4 regions of the Novosphingobium sp. RL4 genome follow, and region 2 is predicted to be linked to each of the others. Evidence: predicted binding sites of a transcription regulator. Region 2 holds the regulator's gene; each other region holds the start of a gene.
What was found. Region 2 encodes LexA, which represses DNA repair genes until DNA is damaged. Its sites were predicted from a motif close to GTTCCNCNCTTGTTCT; they were not measured.
Positions count from the first base shown of each region.

Region 1 (3,195 bases), 1.5 Mb from region 2:
TGAAACCGGAGAATTTCTACGATCTGGTCATTCAGGTCGCCATCGTTCGGCCCGGCCCGATTCAGGGGGACATGGTCCATCCCTATCTGCGCCGCAGGCAAGGGATCGAGAAGGTGGAATTTCCTTCTCCCGCCCCGCCGCATGACCCCAGGGAACTCCACGAGGTGCTAGGCAAGACACTGGGCGTTCCCCTGTTCCAGGAACAGGCGATGAGGCTGGCCATCACCGCCGCGAACTTCTCCGATGCCGAAGCCAACCAGCTCCGCCGCGCCATGGCGACTTTCCGCAATCTCGGCACCATCGACTCCCTGCGCGGCAAAATGGTCGGCGGGATGATCGCACGCGGATACCAGCAGGACTTCGCCGAGCGCTGCTTCAGGCAGATCGAGGGTTTCGGCAGTTATGGCTTCCCGGAAAGCCATGCCCTCGCCTTCGCGCGGCTGGTGTGGGTCTCGGCCTATATCAAACACCACTACCCGGCCGTTTTCGCCGCAGCCTTGCTCAATTCGCAGCCCATGGGCTTCTACGCCCCGGCCCAGATCGTGCGCTGCGCACATGAGCACGGCGTGGAAGTCCGCCCCGTCGATGCGAACCACAGCGAATGGGATTGCACGCTGGAGCGGAATGCGAAAGGCAAACTCGCGCTGCGGCTGGGCCTGCGCCAGATCAGCGGATTTCGCGAGGATTGGGCCGACGGTATCAAGGCGCACCGCCCTTACACCAACCTCGAAGACCTCGCCCGGCGTGCCGGCCTGCCCCAGCGTGCGCTCAACCTTCTGGCCGATGCCGATGCCTTGCGATCGATCGGTCTGGACCGGCGTGAAGGCCTGTGGGAAGCGCGCCGCACACCTACCGGAGAGTTGCCGCTTTTCGCCGCCGCCCGCGCCCGCGAACTGGGTGAGGAGCCGCCTGCGGCCCTGCCCGCCATGCCGCTTTCCGAACAGGTCGCGGCCGACTACCAGACGACGCGCCTCTCGCTGAAGGCCCATCCGATGAGCTTCCTGCGCCCGTTCTTCGCGGCAGAAGGCGTACTGAGATGCACTGAACTGGCACAGAAGAAGGGCAAGCACGTCAAAGTCGCCGGAGTCGTGCTGGTTCGTCAGCGTCCTGGAGAGGGCAATGCGATCTTCGTCACGCTGGAGGATGAAGAAGGGATCGCCAACGTGGTGATCTGGGCCCGGCTGTTCGAAACCTATCGCCGCGAAGTCATGGCCGCGCGGCTCATGGTAGTGGAGGGTATCGTCCAGGTCAGCCCCGAAGGCGTCGTCCACCTCATGGCCCAGCGCATCCACGATCGCTCCGCGGAACTGGCCCGGCTGTCGGAAGTTCACGAAACCGACCCGCCACTCTCGCGCGCCGATGAGGTGGTGCGCCCGCAGCATCCGCGCAATGTGCGAATCCTGCCGCGATCACGCGACTTTCACTGAACCGTCGATGGAGGAAATGGTGCACCCGACAGGATTCGAACCTGTGGCCTCTGCCTTCGGAGGGCAGCGCTCTATCCAGCTGAGCTACGGGTGCAGTGCTGGGGCGACTAGCAGAGCCTGCGGAGGACTACCAGCGCCAAATCAATCCATATCGTCATGGGCTTGGGAAAACATGGGGACGGATATCCCTCCGCCCCGCGCATACCCGCAGGGATCGCTTGAAAGTTCCCTCTATGTTCTTATGATGAAGGCATGGCCGACGCTGATTCCCCCCTCGCACCGCCGCTGACTTCGTTCGTTGCCAACGACGTCGCACGCGGAATCGGGCGACTTTTCGCCCGCAACGATATCTGGTGCCTGTCGGAAATGCCGCTGCGCTGCGGGCGCCGGGCGGATCTCATGGGGATCGACGCCAAGGGCCATGTCATCATCGTCGAGATAAAGGTATCCCGCGCCGACCTGCTCGGCGACGGGAAGTGGACCGACTATCTCGACTATTGCGACCGTTTCTACTGGGGCCTGCCGCCCTCGATCGACCGTGCGCCGCTGGAAACCGAGGCTTTTCTGCCGGAGCAATGCGGCGTGATCGTGGCCGACGGTTATGACGCGGAAATCCTGCGCCCTGCCCCGCTGCGCCAGCTTGCCGCCGCCCGTCGCAAGGTGGAGACGGAGAGGCTCGCGCGCGCATCGCTCCGGCGACTCGTCACGCTCGGTGATCCGCAGACGCTCAAATGGGGGAACGAGACGGCGTGAAAATGCAGGGCCTCACGGCCCCGCATTTCCCGAATTCGAAAGCGGCGCTACCGGCTCAGTGAACGAAGCGCGCGATGACGTCGCGGTAGGAACGGCTGACTTTCACCTGCGCGCCCGAATCGAGCACGAGGAAGCATTCGCCGTTGGTGTGCGGCTTGACCTGGCGAACCTGGTTGAGGTTGACGATGGTCGAGCGGTGAACGCGCTGGAACACGCGCGGGTCCAGGCGGCGTTCGAGATCCTTCATCGTTTCGCGCAGGATCAGCGAATTGTCGGCAGTGCGGATGCACATGTAATCGCCGGCCGCTTCGATATGCTCGATCGAATCGACATCGATGCGGAAGATCTGGCCGCGATCCTTGATGTTGATGAGCTTCTCGTAGCGGTCCGCGTTGGGATCGGCTTCCTCGGGGATGTGATCGATCGCATCGGGCGCCACTTCGGCCAGCACCGTCTTGAGCTTTTCCGCCTCGTCCGACGAACGCTTCTCGGCAAGGCGCTGGCGCACGCGGGCGAGGGTATCGTCGAGCTTGGTCTCGTCCACCGGCTTCATCAGGTAGTTCACCGCGTTCGCCTCGAAGGCGCGGACGGCATGTTCCTGATAGGCGGTGACGAAGACGAACAGCGGCGGTTCGATCTCCATGACCCCCTTCACCACCGAGAACCCGTCGAAACCGGGCATCTGGATGTCGAGGAAGACGAGGTCAGGCTTTTCGGTCTTGATCTTGCGGATGGCCTCGCGGCCGTTCGAGCAGGTGTCGATGATCTCGACATCAGGATACTTCTCCAGACGAAGCTGAAGGCCCTGGATGGCGAGTTTCTCGTCGTCGACGAGGATCGTGCGAATGGTCATCAGTTACTTTCTCCGGCCCGGCTAACGCACGTGGGCCAAATATGTTTCATCGCGCGGCGAAAACAGGCTGCCGCGGCTGCTCGATCATGTCTTCCGGGGTGGGTTGGCGCTCGGCGGGAAGTTCGATGAGCACCGCGAAGCCGCCCTCGATCGGTTCGATCG
Region 1 is NZ_CP141944.1:304,671-307,865, forward strand. Features, by position in the region: gene U9J33_RS01460 (error-prone DNA polymerase) at 1-1,427, shown strand, start outside; tRNA gene U9J33_RS01465 (tRNA-Arg) at 1,445-1,521, opposite strand; gene U9J33_RS01470 (MmcB family DNA repair protein) at 1,680-2,180, shown strand; gene U9J33_RS01475 (LytR/AlgR family response regulator transcription factor) at 2,236-3,033, opposite strand; gene U9J33_RS01480 (sensor histidine kinase) at 3,080-3,195, opposite strand, start outside.
Region 1: U9J33_RS01470 (MmcB family DNA repair protein) is a predicted target of LexA. The motif match lies at 1,652-1,667, and genes of this name have one in related genera.

Region 2 (3,195 bases):
TCGTCACAGGGGACATGGGCGGGATCGGCAAGGCAGAGGCCCAGGCGATGCGCGATGCCGGACTTGCGCATCTGCTCTCGATCAGCGGCCTGCATGTCAGCGCAGTTGTCGGTGCGGTCTATATCCTCGCGCTGCGCCTGCTGGCGTTATCTCCCGCGCTGGCGTTGCGGGTGCGATTGCCTGTCCTTGCGTCGGCTAGCGGGGCATTGGCGGGCGTTGGTTACACTTTGCTGAGCGGATCGCAGGTGCCGACCATACGCTCCTGCGTGAGCGCGCTACTGGTACTTGCCGCATTGGCGATGGGGCGTGAGGCGCTGTCGATGCGATTGCTTGCGGCGGCCGCCTTCATCGTCCTTCTGATCTGGCCCGAATCGATTGTGGGCGCTAGCTTCCAGATGAGCTTTGCCGCCGTTGTCGTGCTGATCGCGTTAGGCAATGCGGTGCCCATCCGGCATTGGTTCTCGGCCCGTGACGAAGCATTGCCTTTCAAGGCGCTGCGCAGCCTATCCCTGATCCTCGTCACGGGCGTAGCCATCGAACTCGCGCTGATGCCGATCGGACTTTATCATTTTCACCGCGCCGGACTCTATGGATCGATCGCCAATGTGGTTGCCATCCCGCTCACGACCTTTCTTGTCATGCCCCTGGTCGGCGCGGCGCTGCTTTTCGATATCGTTGGGGCCGGATCGCCGGTCTGGTGGCTTGCTGGAGTAGCCATCGATCTGCTGATCGGTCTGGCACGGTTCATCGCCTCGCGGCCCGGTGCGGTGAGCATGGCGCCGACGATGGGCGGATGGCAGTTTCTACTTTTCGTGACTGGAGGACTTTGGCTGGGGCTTTGGCACGGAAAAGCCAGGCTCTGGGGTCTGCTTCCAGTCGCCAGCGGCTTTATCGGCCTGCTCCTGCTGACCCCGCCGGACATCGTCGTTTCGGGAGATGGCCGCCAAGTTGCTTTGATTGACGGTCCGGGGAGGCGCCTTGTCATGCTGCGCGACAGCTCGAGCGATTACGTTTTGGACAATCTGATGGAAGTAGCGGGAGTTCAGTCAAAACCCGTCTTGATTGCAGACTGGCCGGGCGTGCGATGCAACCCGGATTTCTGTGCGTTGATGCTGGAACGTGGCGGGAAGGCGCGCCACATACTGATCGCCAGGGGCCGGGATATCGTGCCGGAAGACACTTTGGCTCGGGCCTGCCAGCGCGCCTATCTCGTAATTGCGGGCCGACGTCTGCCGCGAAGTTGTCAGCCAATCTGGCTGAAGGCGGATCGCAACATGCTGAGCAAGACGGGCGGCGTGGCGATCGACCTGAAGCGCCGCACGGTACATTCAGTGGCAGATGCGCAAGGTGATCATGGGTGGTGGCGTTCGCCGCCGCTTTCTTATGGCGTCATCGCCAAGGCCCGGTAATAACGCGGCGGCGAGACGGCGGAACAACCGGACATCGTCTCACGCTTGAGCCGCATCAGTGATAGCGGCGTAGCAGTCCGGCCAGTTTGCCCTGAACCTCGACTTCGTCAGGCCCATAAATCTGCGGTTCGTAAGCGGCATTGGCAGGGTCAAGGCGCACCATTCCGGCTTCGCGGCGCAGATACTTGAGCGTGGCTTCAGCCCCTCGCACGAGAGCGACGACAATTTCACCGTCGCGAGCGGTATTGGTGCGCTTCACCAAGGCGAAATCGCCGTCGAGGATGCCCGCGTCTATCATCGAATCACCCGAAACCTCGAGCGCATAGTGTTCGCCCGAACCAAGCAGCGCTGCGGGAACCGGGAGCATGGACTGTCCTTCGAAGGCCTCGATCGGCACGCCGGCGGCGATGCGGCCGTGGAGTGGGATTTCGATGACATCGTTCGCGGGGGCAGGTGCGATCTGGGGTGCGCGGACAGGCGCTGCAGTATCGTTGCTGTTCGCCGCCGGAGTCGATCTTGCAGGTTTGGACGTTGCATCCTCAGGCTGGCGCAGGACTTCGAGAGCGCGAGCGCGATTGGGGAGGCGGCGAATGAAACCCCGTTCCTCCAAGGCGGAAATCAGGCGGTGAACGCCGGACTTGGACTTGAGGTCCAGCGCTTCCTTCATTTCCTCGAAGCTGGGCGAGATGCCGCTTTCCTCAAGCCGGACCTGAATGAACCGGAGCAATTCGTGCTGCTTGCGCGTCAACATCTGCGTTGCCTCTTCGTTCTGCGGCCCATGGCCCTGTCTCGTCCGGCGATTTGCCTGCGAACAATGAGGGAACAATTATGCAACGAATCCGGTATCGTCAAGCAATACCGCCATTTTGGAGCAAGAACACTTCAACAACATCTCCTGCATTCGCGGCCGGCGCGCCAATGGGGCGATCGATCAGTACATTGCTTGCCGCGAGCGATGCCAGAGCGCCGCTGTCCTGAAGCGGGTTCGCGCAGACCGTCTCGCCGTTCCAGTAACCGCGCAAAAACTCCCGGCGGTTGCCCGCAGCGGGCAGGGGGGCCGAAAGCCGGGTTGCAACCGGCTGTGGGATTGGCCGTGAAGCCCCCAACAGGGCCCGCAGGACAGGCAGGAGAAACTGATAGGCTGTCACAAGGCTGGATACCGGATTCCCCGGTAATCCGATGATAATTTGCGGCCCGGTAGCGCGCTGGCGGGTCGCCACGAGCAGGGGCTTGCCCGGCTTGATGGCCACGCGCCAGAAGTCCAGCTGTGCGCCCCATGCTTCGAGGGCCGGGCGGACAAGATCGTGATCGCCGACCGAGGCACCCCCGCTGGTCACGATGACGTCAGAATCGCTCGCCTGTTCGAAGGCGGCGATGAGGTCATCGAGCTTGTCGGCCACGGGGCCTATCCGGTTCGCATCCACCGGAAGAGAGCGGGCCATGGCAACCAGCATGACGCCGTTGCTGGCAGGAACCTGATGGTTGGCGCAGAACTCAGGGTCGGTCGAGAGTTCGTCGCCGCTATCTATGACGGTTACCCGCGGAATCCGTCGGACGGGCAGGTGGCGATGGCCGGCGGCAATGCCGAGCGCGGCTTGCGCCGGGCCGATCAAAGTACCGGCGGCGAGAAGTTCGCGGCCTTCCACAAAGTCCATGCCGCAGCGCCGGATATGGCGGTGGCTAGGTTCGGGTGCCTCTCCCGTCAGGGTGATCTGTTGCCCCTCGCGAGCGAGGTCTTCCTGAAGGATAACGGCTTGGGCGCCCTCAGGCAGCATCGCACCGGTCG
Region 2 is NZ_CP141944.1:2,401,050-2,404,244, reverse strand. Features, by position in the region: gene U9J33_RS11630 (ComEC/Rec2 family competence protein) at 1-1,409, shown strand, start outside; gene lexA (transcriptional repressor LexA) at 1,465-2,160, opposite strand; gene U9J33_RS11620 (molybdopterin molybdotransferase MoeA) at 2,258-3,195, opposite strand, start outside.

Region 3 (3,195 bases), 1.0 Mb from region 2:
ATTGCGCGGGCGAGCGGGGAGTTCGTCGGTATCGACGATCTCGATCGCGGCCATGGCGAGCGGAATGTTCCGGCGGCGCGCCAGGACATGCAGCGCTTCCAGCGCCTTTGCGCCCAGCCCGCGCTTGGGGGCGTTGTAGATACGTTCGAACGCCAAATCGTCGGCGGGCTGGGCGATGACGCGAAGATAGGCGAGAGCGTCGCGAATCTCGGCGCGTTCGTAGAACCGGAAACCGCCGATGATGCGGTATTTGAGGCCGATCGAGATGAAGCGGTCTTCGAATTCGCGGGTCTGGTACTGGGCGCGCACGAGGATCGCGATCTGTTCCAGCGGAGCGCCTTCGCGTTCGAGGCGCTCGATCTCGTCACCGACCCGGCGCGCTTCTTCGGGGGCATCCCATACGCCGATCACCCGCACCTTGTCGCCCGAGTGCCGCTCGGTCCACAGCGTCTTGCCGAGCCGCTGGCTGTTCTCGTTGATGAGGCCGGAGGCGGCAGCGAGAATCTGCGGCGTGGAGCGGTAGTTCTGCTCAAGCCGGATGACCTTGGCTCCGGGGAAATCCTTTTCGAATCGCAGGATGTTAGCCACTTCGGCGCCGCGCCAGGAATAGATCGACTGGTCGTCGTCGCCCACCACGCAGATGTTGCGATGACCCTGTGCGATCAGGCGGAGCCAGAGGTACTGGACCTGGTTGGTGTCCTGATACTCGTCCACCATGACGTATTTGAAGCGCTGCTGGTACTGTTCCAACACCTCGCGGTTGGTGCGCAGGATGTTGAGCATGTGGAGCAGAAGGTCGCCGAAATCGCAGGCGTTCAGCGCTTTCAGGCGGTCCTGGTAAAGCTGATAGAACTTCTGGCCGCGCCCGTTCGCATAAGTCTCGTTCTCGGCAGCGTCGAGGTCGGCGGGATTGAGGCCCCGGTTCTTCCAGCGATCGATGCAACCGGCGAGCTGGCGCGCTGGCCAGCGCTTCTCGTCCAGCCCTTCGGACTGGATCAGCTGCTTGAGCAGCCGCAACTGATCGTCGGTATCGATGATCGTGTAGTTTGGCTGCAGCCCTACCAGTTCGGCGTGGCGACGCAGCATCTTCGCCGCAATCGCGTGGAACGTGCCGAGCCATGGCATCCCTTCCACGGCAGGGCCGATGAGATGGCCCACGCGTTCGCGCATCTCGCGCGCAGCCTTGTTCGTGAACGTGACGCAGAGGATTTCGCTGGGCCATGCGAGCCGGTTGCGGATCAGGTTGGCAAGCCTGCGAGTGAGCGCTGCGGTTTTCCCTGTTCCCGCGCCTGCCAGCATCAGCACTGGTCCGTCAGTGGTCAGGACGGCTTCGCGCTGGGGCGGATTCAGGCCTTCGAGCAGAGGGTCCGACGAGGCTTCGGGCATGGAGGATTGCAGATCGTTCACCCGTGAACATCTAGGGAACGGGGTGTCGCGGCGCAAGGCCGCTTCGTCGCACCGGGGGAACAATCCCAGGGACGGGGCGTCGGTTGTTCACGAACAAGAACATGGAGAGCGATCATGCGAAAATATCTCCTTGCCGGAGCCGCCGCGCTTTCGTTCCTGGGAATGTCGGGAGCGATCGGGGCGCAGGATACCAATGGCGAAATGCCCGCCGCGCCAGAAGCCCCTCCGCCGCCGGCAGCACCTTCGGATTCCGGGACGCCGCCGGCCAGGCCGATCTCTCCGGCATCAATGTCTGCCGAACAGAAGGCTATGTACGATTCGTGGCCGGCAGCCCAGCGTGCCGATTACGATTCCTGGTCGCCGGAGTATCAGGCCTATTACTGGAGCCTGACGGACCCGCAGCAGAAAGGCTACTGGGCGCTCACGCCGGACCAGCGCGGACAGATCTACAAGATGACGCCCGAGCAGCAGGCAATCGCCTGGAATTCCATATCGCAGCAGCTTGCCGGGCAGACCCCGACCACGCCGCCCACTCAGGCCAATCCTCCGGGTGAGGGGATGCCCACGACCGGCGTCCCCGACCCGCAGTTTGCGCAGCAGGCGGTGCGCCCCGCGATGCCCGCCGATCAGGGATATCAGGGCGGCCCGTACAAGGGCGCGCTGACGCCCCCTCCGGCGACCGCGATGGACAAGCCGTATCCGGTATGCAGCAAGAAGGTGACGGACAATTGCCGCAATCGCGGCGGCGTCTGAGGAAGGCAAGACTTCCGGCCTGAAGCGGCGCGCTTCAACGCGCACTGCTTCAGGCCGGCGAATTCAGGATTCGGTCTTGCGAAGGAAGTGCAGGCGCGCCTTGCCGACGTCGCGTGCCGATTCCACCTCGAAGCCCCGAATGGACACGGCCTCGGTGCGGGAGGTTTCAAGGCATATCCAGGTCTGCTCGCCAATCCAGCCCAGCCGCGCGAGCTTGTCGATCGCGACGACCCCGGCCCCGGTCTCGTAAGGCGGATCGAGCAGGACGAGGTCGAGGACGTCCTTCGCAGGCCCGAGCGCCATTACCGAACCTGCCCGGACATCGCTTTTGCCCTGTGCCTGCAGGTTGGCAATGTTGGAGCGGATCGCGCGGATGGCTGCCGGATCCTGGTCCACGAACAGGCAGTGCGCCCCGCCGCGTGAAAGCGCCTCGAACCCCAGCGCGCCCGATCCCGCGAAGAGATCGGCCACTTTCAAGCCCTCGAAAGTGCCCAGACGGCTGGCCAGCATCGAGAACAGCGTCTCGCGCGTGCGGTCTGCGGTGGGGCGGGTATTTTCCCCCTCCGGCGTGGCCAGCTTCCGGCCGCGCCATTCACCGGCAACGATGCGCAGGCCGGTCTTGATCGGACCGCCTTTCATCGGGGCCTTCGCTCCCACTTTCATGCGGCGTTGCCCGGCAGCGTGCGGCGGAAGTTATCGAGATCGCGCGGAGCCACCTCGAACGCCATTCCCTTGGGCAGGTCCAGTAGACGGAACGGCCCGTAGGAGGTGCGGATCAGGCGGCTGACCTGCAGACCGAGATGTTCGAGAACGCGGCGGACTTCGCGGTTCTTGCCTTCGGTAAGGGTCATCTCGATCCACTGGTTACGCCCCGTGCGGCGCTCCATGTTGGCGTCGATCTTGCCGTAGACCACGCCCTCGATCTCGATGCCTTCGATCAGATCCTCGAGTTGGTCCTGCGAAATGTCACCGAATGTGCGGGCACGATACGTGCGCGGCACGCCGGTGGCGGGCAGTTCAAGCTGGCGCTTGAAT
Region 3 is NZ_CP141944.1:1,359,144-1,362,338, forward strand. Features, by position in the region: gene U9J33_RS06620 (ATP-dependent helicase) at 1-1,386, opposite strand, end outside; gene U9J33_RS06625 (hypothetical protein) at 1,522-2,160, shown strand; gene rsmD (16S rRNA (guanine(966)-N(2))-methyltransferase RsmD) at 2,224-2,799, opposite strand; gene U9J33_RS24840 (pseudouridine synthase) at 2,820-3,195, opposite strand, start outside.
Region 3: U9J33_RS06620 (ATP-dependent helicase) is a predicted target of LexA. The motif match lies at 1,411-1,426, and genes of this name have one in related genera.

Region 4 (3,195 bases), 650 kb from region 2:
GGCGCAGGCGGTGATGGATTTCCAGAAGTCGAAAGCACTCAAGGCGGACGGCGTCGTCGGCGCCGCCACATGGGCGGCGCTGCTGCCGTGAACGGCCATTGTCCGGGAGCTTGCCGTGCCGCCTGGAGGAAAGATCTGTCTCAGCGCTCGCAGCGGGAATAGTCGCCCGCGCGGCAGGCGGCGACATCGCGGCGCCAGCGGGCAAGGTCAGCCTCGTAATCGCGGCGGGCCCTGTCGTATTCGCGGGATTGGCGCGAATAGCTGCTGCCGCGCGGCGCGTCCTCCGCGTCCCCGTTCGCGTCCTCGTCGGCATAGTCGTTGCCGCCCCGGGCGCGGTCGTAATCCTTCCATCCGGCAGCATATTGCGCGTCGCGCTTGCGGACGTACTGCAACTGGTCATTGTTGAGCTTGCGAATGATCGCGCGATCGCGGGCGATATCCTCAGCGCTCATCCGGTCGTGAGGGTCGTCGGCCAGAGCCGGTCCCGCCGCCAGCACGAGTGTGCCGAACGCAATCAGAGCGCGCGCTCCCCTCATCGTAATCTCCATCCCTCGCTGGCTTTCCCGCGCTCTGGCGGGGCGATGGGGCGGATGCAAACGGCTATGCGACGAGCCGTTGCCCGGCGCGACGGAGCGGTTCAGGCGTGAGCCGCGCCGTTAGGCGGCGTGGGCGAATTTGCGGGCAAGAAGCCGCCGGCCGGATTTCTCCGGCCGGCGGAATCCCGATCCCTGGACGGCTCAATGGCTCCTTACGGCAACGATCGAAATCGCGCGGGTATTGGTCGCGATCCGGTCGGGCTGGCCGCGCGCGGCGATCCGTTCGGCGAACAGGGCATCACGCTGTGTGAAGGCCCTTTCCGAGGAATCGTCGCGGCACCGCATCATGTCGGAATATGCCGGCAGGTCGCGCATGTCCGCGCCGCCGCACACCTGGCGTACCGCGACGGTGAGGCGCCGCGTCAGCGAATCCTGACCGCTGGCGGTGGTGAGATCGAGGTCCCCGTAGCGGACCTCGCGGGTTGGCAGGTTCGAGTTGCGGACTTCCTTGACCACCACGTCCGCAAGGACGGGGGTGACAAGCGCGAACGAGGCCATGGCGAACATGGCGGTGGTGACGATTTTCGTGTGAATCCTGGTCATCTGCATTCTCCTGTTGCTCGAGAGTGCAGCCCCCGCACGCAGACCTTCGCGGATCTACGGGGCAGCGAACTGCTGGCGACCTCAATGGATGTGGAAAGTCGTTCCCAAACAGCCACAGGCTGTGGGGAGGGTGTCGACCTAAGTATAAATATGTCTATACTTTAAAAGGCCCCGCGATTATCACCCCGGCGTTCAAGGTATGCGCGTAAATTTACTTGTATGAGTAAATTGCCATATCGCAAAAGGTGAGTCGGTACTTTTATCGGGCGATCCTGCTATTGCGCAGAACCATGTCGCTTTCAAGTCATAACGCGGTCTCTGTCGTCGAACGGCATTTGCGGATCGACGGGCGACATGACAGGCCCTGCCGCGCCCGGCGTTGCAATCGCGCAGGGCGTCCCCACATCGCGGCCTGGCATTTCGGCGAGGCGATCGGAGAGCGGCGCGGCTGCTTGCGCTTTGCGAACAAATCTGGAACACGTCACCTCCATGAGTCTCTCCCACATCACGGTGCGCGGTGCGCGCGAGCATAACCTCAAGGGCTTCGACATCGAGCTTCCGCGCGAGAAGCTGATCGTCATCACCGGGCTGTCGGGCTCGGGGAAATCGAGCCTCGCGTTCGACACGATCTATGCCGAAGGGCAGCGCCGCTATGTCGAGAGTCTCTCGGCCTATGCGCGCCAGTTCCTGGAGATGATGCAGAAGCCGGACGTCGAGCATATCGACGGCCTCAGCCCCGCGATCTCGATCGAGCAGAAGACCACCAGCCGCAACCCGCGCTCCACGGTGGCGACGGTGACGGAGATCTGGGACTACATGCGCCTGCTCTGGGCGCGCGTGGGCATTCCCTATTCGCCGGCCACGGGCCTGCCGATCGAGGCGCAGACCGTGTCCAACATGGTCGATCGGGTGATGGAACTGCCCGAAGGCACCCGCGCCTATCTGCTGGCGCCGGTGGTCCGCGGCCGCAAGGGCGAATACCGCAAGGAACTGGCCGAGTGGCAGAAGGCGGGCTACACCCGCGTCCGCATCGACGGCGAACTCTATGCCATCGAGGACGCCCCCGCGCTCGACAAGAAGTACAAGCACGACATCGAGGTCGTGGTGGACCGTATCGCGGTGAAGGACGGCATCCAGACCCGCCTTGCAGACAGCTTCGAACAGGCGCTGAAGCTGGCCGAAGGGCTGGCCTATATCGACCTCGCCGACGGCGTCGTTCCCGGCCGTGAGGAAGAGGGGAAGGGTGCGAAGAAGACCCTCAAGGGAACCGGCCTGCCGCCGAACCGCATCGTCTTCTCGGAAAAGTTCGCCTGCCCGGTCAGCGGCTTCACCATCGAGGAGATCGAGCCGCGCCTGTTCTCGTTCAACGCCCCGCAAGGCGCCTGCCCGGCCTGCGACGGGTTGGGAGAGAAGCTGCTGTTCGACCCGCAACTGGTGGTCCCGAACGAGCATCTCAGCCTCAAGCAGGGCGCCGTGGTGCCCTGGGCCAAGTCGAACCCGCCTTCGCCCTATTACATGCAGGTGCTCTCCAGCCTGGCCGAGCACTTCGGTTTCGACCTCACCACGCCGTGGGACGCGCTTTCGCCCGAGGTGAAGATCGTCATCCTCTACGGCACCGCGGGCAAGGCCGTGCCGCTGACGTTCAGGGACGGCAAGAAGGAATACACGGTCAACAAGCCGTTCGAGGGCGTGATCGGCAACCTCAACCGCCGCATGATCCAGACCGACTCTGCCTGGATGCGCGAGGAACTGTCCAAGTTCCAGACCGCGCAGCCCTGCGAGACCTGCGATGGCAAGCGCCTGAAGCCCGAGGCGCTTTCGGTGAAGATCGCCGGCAGCGACATCGCCGATGCCGCGCGCCTTTCGGTGGCGGATGGCTTCGCGTGGTTCGGGGAGCTTGAGGGCAAGCTGACCAGCCAGCAGCAGCAGATCGCCAAGGCCATACTCAAGGAAATCAACGAGCGCCTCGGCTTCCTCAACAACGTCGGGCTCGATTACCTCAACCTCGACCGCACCAGCGGCACCCTGTCAGGCGGCGAGAGCCAGCGCATCCGCC
Region 4 is NZ_CP141944.1:3,050,953-3,054,147, reverse strand. Features, by position in the region: gene U9J33_RS14805 (N-acetylmuramidase domain-containing protein) at 1-91, shown strand, start outside; gene U9J33_RS14800 (hypothetical protein) at 141-536, opposite strand; gene U9J33_RS14795 (UrcA family protein) at 738-1,139, opposite strand; gene uvrA (excinuclease ABC subunit UvrA) at 1,629-3,195, shown strand, end outside.
Region 4: uvrA (excinuclease ABC subunit UvrA) is a predicted target of LexA. The motif match lies at 1,602-1,617, and genes of this name have one in related genera.